Regions from separate parts of the Clostridium sp. TJA032 genome, predicted to be linked through region 2. Evidence: riboswitches for the same ligand, from Rfam matches in the RefSeq annotation. Region 2 holds a riboswitch; the other holds the start of a gene.
What was found. A riboswitch is a leader RNA that binds a small molecule or an ion and turns the genes downstream of it on or off. The one in region 2 is predicted to bind lysine.
Positions count from the first base shown of each region.

Region 1: linked by a shared signal. The riboswitch ahead of AC4FRL_RS09805 (Na+/H+ antiporter NhaC family protein) and the one ahead of lysA (diaminopimelate decarboxylase) in region 2 are both predicted to bind lysine.

Region 1 covers NZ_JBZEFB010000004.1:79,120-82,339, forward strand. Annotated here, with positions in the region: gene AC4FRL_RS09805 (Na+/H+ antiporter NhaC family protein) at 1-1,656, opposite strand, end outside; lysine riboswitch at 1,817-1,990, opposite strand; gene AC4FRL_RS09810 (ABC1 kinase family protein) at 2,105-3,220, opposite strand, start outside.
Region 2 covers NZ_JBZEFB010000001.1:1,249-4,468, forward strand. Annotated here, with positions in the region: gene sfsA (DNA/RNA nuclease SfsA) at 1-70, shown strand, start outside; gene AC4FRL_RS00025 (NAD(+) diphosphatase) at 354-893, shown strand; lysine riboswitch at 998-1,168, shown strand; gene lysA (diaminopimelate decarboxylase) at 1,282-2,577, shown strand; gene AC4FRL_RS00035 (DUF3006 domain-containing protein) at 2,975-3,196, shown strand; gene lepB (signal peptidase I) at 3,196-3,220, shown strand, end outside.

The DNA of each region.
Region 1 (3,220 bases), on a different contig from region 2:
TACTAAAGATAATGGAAGTATTATGAAAATACTTAACCCTAATCCAGCTGGAATATAACCAAATACAACAGTTACAATTCCTACAAAAACAGAATACCATATCTGTGTTCTAACGTGTTCTATATGGTCACATCCTGCACCTGTAGAAGAAAGTATTGTAGTATCTGAAATTGGAGAACAATGATCTCCAAAAATAGCTCCAGTTAAAACTGCTGAAGTGCTTACAATAACAAAATTCCACTCTGGATTTATTGCAAAAGCTAAAGGTATTGCAAGAGGCATTAAAATCCCCATAGTTCCATAAGCTGTTCCCGTAGCAAAAGCTATTATAGAACCTAGTATAAATATAATAGATGGTAATAAAAATCCTGGAATAGCATCAGATAAAACACCTACTAAATAGGATGCAGTTCCTAATTCCTTAATTACAGAACTTAAAGACCAAGCTAAAATAAGAATTACTCCTGTTATTAAAAGACCTTTCATGCCTTCAATCCAAATACCAATACCTTCTGATATTGTAAATATTTTTTTACCAACTCCCATTAAAAGTGCTACTATAGTTGCTAATAAAGCTGATTGGAATAAAACTATAGATGCATCAGCATTAGAGAAAGCTGCTTGTATGCTAGCAAAGCTAAAAGGTGCATTATTCATTATCTCTATAATTGCTAAATCTTCTCCTCCCATTACGGTTATCCATCCACTATAATAAAATCCTACTAAGGAGGAAATAATTAAAACTCCAATAGGAATTATTGCATTCCATATGCTTAACTTAATTCCTTTTATAGGTTCTAAATCTTCACTTTCTGAAGATACCTCTGTAACCTTTGGTGAAACTTCTCCTCTTCTAGCCCTTCTCTCTGCTTTAAGCATAGGTCCAAATTCTCTTAAAGTTATAGCCGATATAACAACAAAAGCTAAAATTAATATATTATAAAATCTATAAGGTATAGTTTCTAAAAAAACTCCAAAACCATCAGTCTCTATTCCAACTGTTTTTAATGAATCTCCTATTAGTCCAACTTCTAATCCTATCCAAGTTGATATTATTGCTAATCCTGCAATAGGTGCTGCTGTTGCATCTATTACAAAGGCTAATTTTTCTCTTGAAACTCCTAATTTATCTGTAACTGGTCTCATTATAGGTCCTACTATTAAAGAGTTTGCATAATCATCAAAGAAAACTGCTAATCCTAAAAGCCAAGTAGTAAGTTGAGCACTTTTAACTGTTTTAGCCTTTCTTGCTAAAGCCTCTGCTATAGCCTTTGCACCTCCCATTTTAGCTACTAAATGAATAACTCCTCCAATAACTAAAACTTGAAGTATTATTCCTGCATTCCAAGGGTCTGCTAAGGAATTTAAAGCTCTGTAAGTAAAATCAATAAATCCTTGAACTAAGGCACCAAGTATATTAGTTCCATTTAATTGAAGCATTATACATCCTGTTATTGTTCCTATAAACAACGAGACAACAACATTCTTAGTTAAAAATGCTAGAACAATTGATACTATAGGTGGTAATATTGTCCACATTCCAAATTTAGCTGAATTTGCTGCTGCTACTTCCTCAGAAGCAAAAACTAAAGTTGAACATAGCATTGTCATGACAAAAACCGCTAGAAAAACTTTAAATCTAGTTTTGTTTTTCATAAAAAATCCTCCTTTAAATTATAAAGTGAATTAATTTATAGAGGCTTTCCCTTATTTTTATCATAGAATTTATAAAAAAAGACCTTAGGCTTAATCAACCTAAGGTCTCAACGTTCAATAAAATTACTTTTTCAAATAAATTTTTGTTTGTTTAATTCCCTAAGATGATAGCTCTCCACATTTTTATGTGACAGTTTTGTATATATTCTATACAAACCCAGCATTTAGCTTTAAAGTATCAGCTAAAAACTTCGGCGATAATCCCTTTCCTAAAACTTCAACATCACTTAAACTCCATTTTAGTAATCTTGATTCTCGCACCTCTACATCTTCATTAAATAATTCACTTTTAACTTGTTATATTTGTATACATTTATACAGTATAACCTTAATTCTTTCAAGCATTTAATAAGTTTATTAACTGTTTATTAAAAAAAGTCTCTTTTTATTAAAAAAATCCAGATCTTATTATAGATACTAGTAACCAAAATCCAAAAACTCCAGCTACTATAAAACCTATTAATCCTAAAATAGGAACTCCTTGAAAAGTAGGTCCTATTTTTGCATTTACAACTAAAGAAGAACCAATTATCATACAACCAACTATTAAGGCAAAAGCTATTCTATTGACCATTTTATTTAAATCAGCTAAAGGCTTTTCTGCATCCTTCATCTGAAGTTGTAACTTAGCCCTTCCCTTAGTTAAACTGTCTACAAGCTCTGAAAATTTATCTGGTACTTCAATACTTTTTGAAACAAATTTATATGCATCAGCCATTAATTTATCTTTAGTTAAACTTTTTAAAATTTCTTCTTTGTTTTTTTCTCTAACATAAGGATATATACATTCCATTATTTCTAAATCAGGGTCTATTTTAGCTATAACTCCCTCTAATATAACTGTTGACCTAACTAAAGTTACTAACTCCTTTGGAAACTGTATATTGTTTCTTTCTGCAATTTCAAATATTTCCTTAAGAACATCAGATATTTTTATTGACTTTAAAGAAGCATTTATATATTTAGCTACTATATTTTTCAAGTCATCATATAGTACTGAATAATCTACTTTTCCTTTTTTTATGCCTATTATATTTACAAAATCAACTAAGGTATCTATATCATTTAAAACCATAGCTATCATTGCCTTGTTTAACCAATTTTTTAAATTTGATTCTAATGTTCCAACTAATCCAAAATCTATATAACAAATCTTTCCTTCTTTTATAAATAAATTACCAGGATGAGGGTCTCCATGAAAAAATCCATCTTCAAAAATCTGCTTAAAGAAAGAATTTGCTAATTTATCCGCTACATCATAAACATCATAACCATTTTCTTTTAAAACTTTAAGGTCTGTAATCTTAAAACCATCTATATATTCCATAGTAAGAATTTTTTCAGAGGTTAGCTCATCAATAACTATAGGTGCTTCAACACAAGCTACATTTTTATTAAGCTCTCTAAACTTTTTTGTATTATAGGCTTCCTTTTTAAAATCCAACTCTTTTAAAGTTGCATCCTCAATTTCATCAAAAGCTTCAATAGGATTAATTAAAGTGTT
Region 2 (3,220 bases):
TTTTTGTTATAATTGTAAAGTTACTGAAGAGGAGATAGAATTACTTAAGCCTATAGAAATAATTTTATAATTATATTTAATAAAATTTTATTTAGAAAATCAATTTTAATTTTCAAATTTATGTTCATATAAAATAATAGAAGTATTTTAGAATATGAAAGGTGGTGAACTTTAGTTAGCGTAATCTATATTACTATTCTTAGTTAAAATAGAGAAAATTTATAAATCATATTAAATTAGGTTTTTAAATTTACATAAGGGAAATATATTTTAATTTAACATATATAAGGTTAGATAAATTTTTAAAATATATTATAGAAGGTAATATATTTGCTTTACTAAAGAGAGTGATTATGAAATTTAAATATTGTCCATTATGCGGTGAAAAATTAGAGCTTAAAGATAGTTGGGATGAAGGAAATGTGCCTTATTGTAGTAAACATAATATGATGTTTTTTGATTTGCCTAAGCCTTGTGTTGTGGTTGCTGTTATAAAGAAGGATGAAATACTTCTTTTAAAACAAAGTTATATTTATGAAAATTCTAAGGTGCTTATCTCAGGTTATGTAGGAGTTGATGAGACTGCAGAAGAAACTGTATATAGAGAAGTTAAAGAAGAAACAGGAATAACTGTTAAAGATATAAAATACTTAGGTAGTGATTTTGTAAAAGGAAAAGAATTACTTATGTTAACGTATTTAGCTTATTATGAAACTGGAGAAATAAAAAAATCTGAAGAAGTAGAAGGAGTGGCTTGGTATAATATAGAAGATGCTCTTTGTGAATTAAATGAGGATAGTATAGGCAAAAGAGTAGTTAAAAAGGTATTAAAAGAAATAGGATATGAAGGAACTAAAGCCTTTAGATGTGAAGGAAATAGTTGTAAGGTATAAATTTTTTATTGATAATTTTAATTTATACTATTGCATTATTTAAAAGTTTTTAGTAAGATTATAAACAATAATTAATATAATAAAAATAAATAAGTTTAAAATAGGACCAAAGTAGAGGTGCTGTAATTAAGAGTAGCTATAAGCAGTTGACAAACGTTTATGTATAGTGAAAGGAATTATGGCCGAAGAAAATGAGATGGTAATCAAATTTTCTGGGTATATGTATAATATGCATATAACTGTCACTTTGAAAAAAGTGGAGTGCTACAAGGTACGCTAAGTTGCGATTAAAGCAGCAAGGGTGTTCCTTTGCTGTTTTTATTTTTATAAAATCGATAGCTTTGCATACTTTTATACTCTACAACTAGAAATTTGTGGAGGGAAAAATATGAGATTATTTGGAACAATGAAGGTAGAAGAAAATGAATTATATATTGGAGGAATAAAAGCTAAAGCTTTAGCTAATGAATATGGAACTCCTTTATATGTTATTGATGAAGAATTAATAAGAGATAATTGTAGAAGATATTATAAAGCTATGAAGTGTAATGAAAGAGGAAATAGAGTTACTTATGCTGGGAAAGCTTTTATAAATATGGCTATGTGCAACTTAGTTAAAGAGGAAAATTTATATTTAGATGTTGTTTCTGGAGGAGAATTATATACTGCATATAGAGCAGGTTTTCCTATGGAAAGAATATATTTTCATGGTAATAATAAATCAGATTATGAAATAGATTTAGGAGTAAGATTGAAAATTGGAAGATTTATAGTGGATAATATACATGAGTTAGAACTTTTAAATTCTATAGCAAGAGATTATGGTATTATTCAAAAAGTTTATTTAAGAATAACTCCAGGTATAGAAGCTCATACTCATGACTATATAAAAACAGGTCAAATAGATTCTAAATTTGGATTTCCCGTACTTGGAAATACTGTTTATGAAGTTATTAAAAAAGCCTTAGCTTTAGAGTATATAGACCTTAAGGGATTACATTGTCATATAGGTTCTCAAATATTTGATTTAGAGCCTTATGAAGATGCTACAGAAATTATGTTAAAGCTTATAAAAAGCATAAAAGAAAATTTAGGCTATGAAATAGAAGAATTAGATTTAGGTGGTGGCTTTGGTATATATTATACTGATGAGGATACTCCAAAAGAAATAGAAGAATATTGTTTATCAATAATAAATAAAGCTGATGAGGTTTGTGAAGAATTAAATATGAAGCTTCCTATACTTACAGTTGAGCCAGGAAGAAGTATAGTTGGAAATGCTGGAATAACACTTTATACTGTAGGAGCTATTAAAGAAATTCCTAGCATAAGAAAATATGTAAGTGTAGATGGGGGAATGAGTGATAATATAAGACCCGCTTTATATAGTGCAAATTATGATTCCTTAATAGCTAATAGAGTTTTTAATAATTATAAGGAAGTAGTTACTGTAGCGGGAAAATGTTGTGAGTCAGGAGATGTGCTTTTAAATTCAATAGAAATGCCTAAAATGGAAACGGGAGATATATTAGCAATTATGTCTACTGGTGCTTATGGGTACTCTATGGCAAATAACTATAACAAAATTCCTAAAGCGGCAGTTGTAAGTGTAAATCAAGGGTTATCAAAGCTTATGTGCAAAAGAGAAACTTATGAAGATTTGCTTAAAAATGAATGTTTTTAATTTTTTAAAGTTGTATAGAAATAACTATACAACTTTTTTTATTAAATAAAAGAGAATTAAAGTATATAATAAAAGGGAAGTATAAGAAAATAAGAATTTTATTTTTAGGATTTTATTTAATAGTTAAGTTTTTTTAAAAATTATTTCTTAAAGATTTAAATATTTAAATTTTAAAGACACAAAAAAGACATAATAAATTGATAAAATAATACTAAAATATTTATGAAACTTAAGGGTAAAACTATGAATTAAAGTTTACAAACTTATGGTAATTTATGATATACTTATATTTGATACTTTAAGATTACTAAAGGTAAAAAATTCTAAAATTATTGAAGGATAATTTTATTTTAATTAAATTATTCTAAAGACTAATATTCGGAACAAGGAGTATAAAATGAAAGAAATAGTAGTAGATAGAATAGAAGGACATTTTATCGTATGTGAAGATGAAGATGGAAATGTTTTAGAATTAAAAAAAGACGACGTAAAAGGTAACGTAAAAGAGGGGGATGTTCTAGTTAAAGGTAAGGAAGATAAGTTTTGTTTGAATAAAGCGCTTACAGAAAAAAGAAAAAAAGAAATAGAAGACTTAATGAAAGGTATGTGGGAAGAGTAATGGGTTCTAATAATAAAAAGAAGA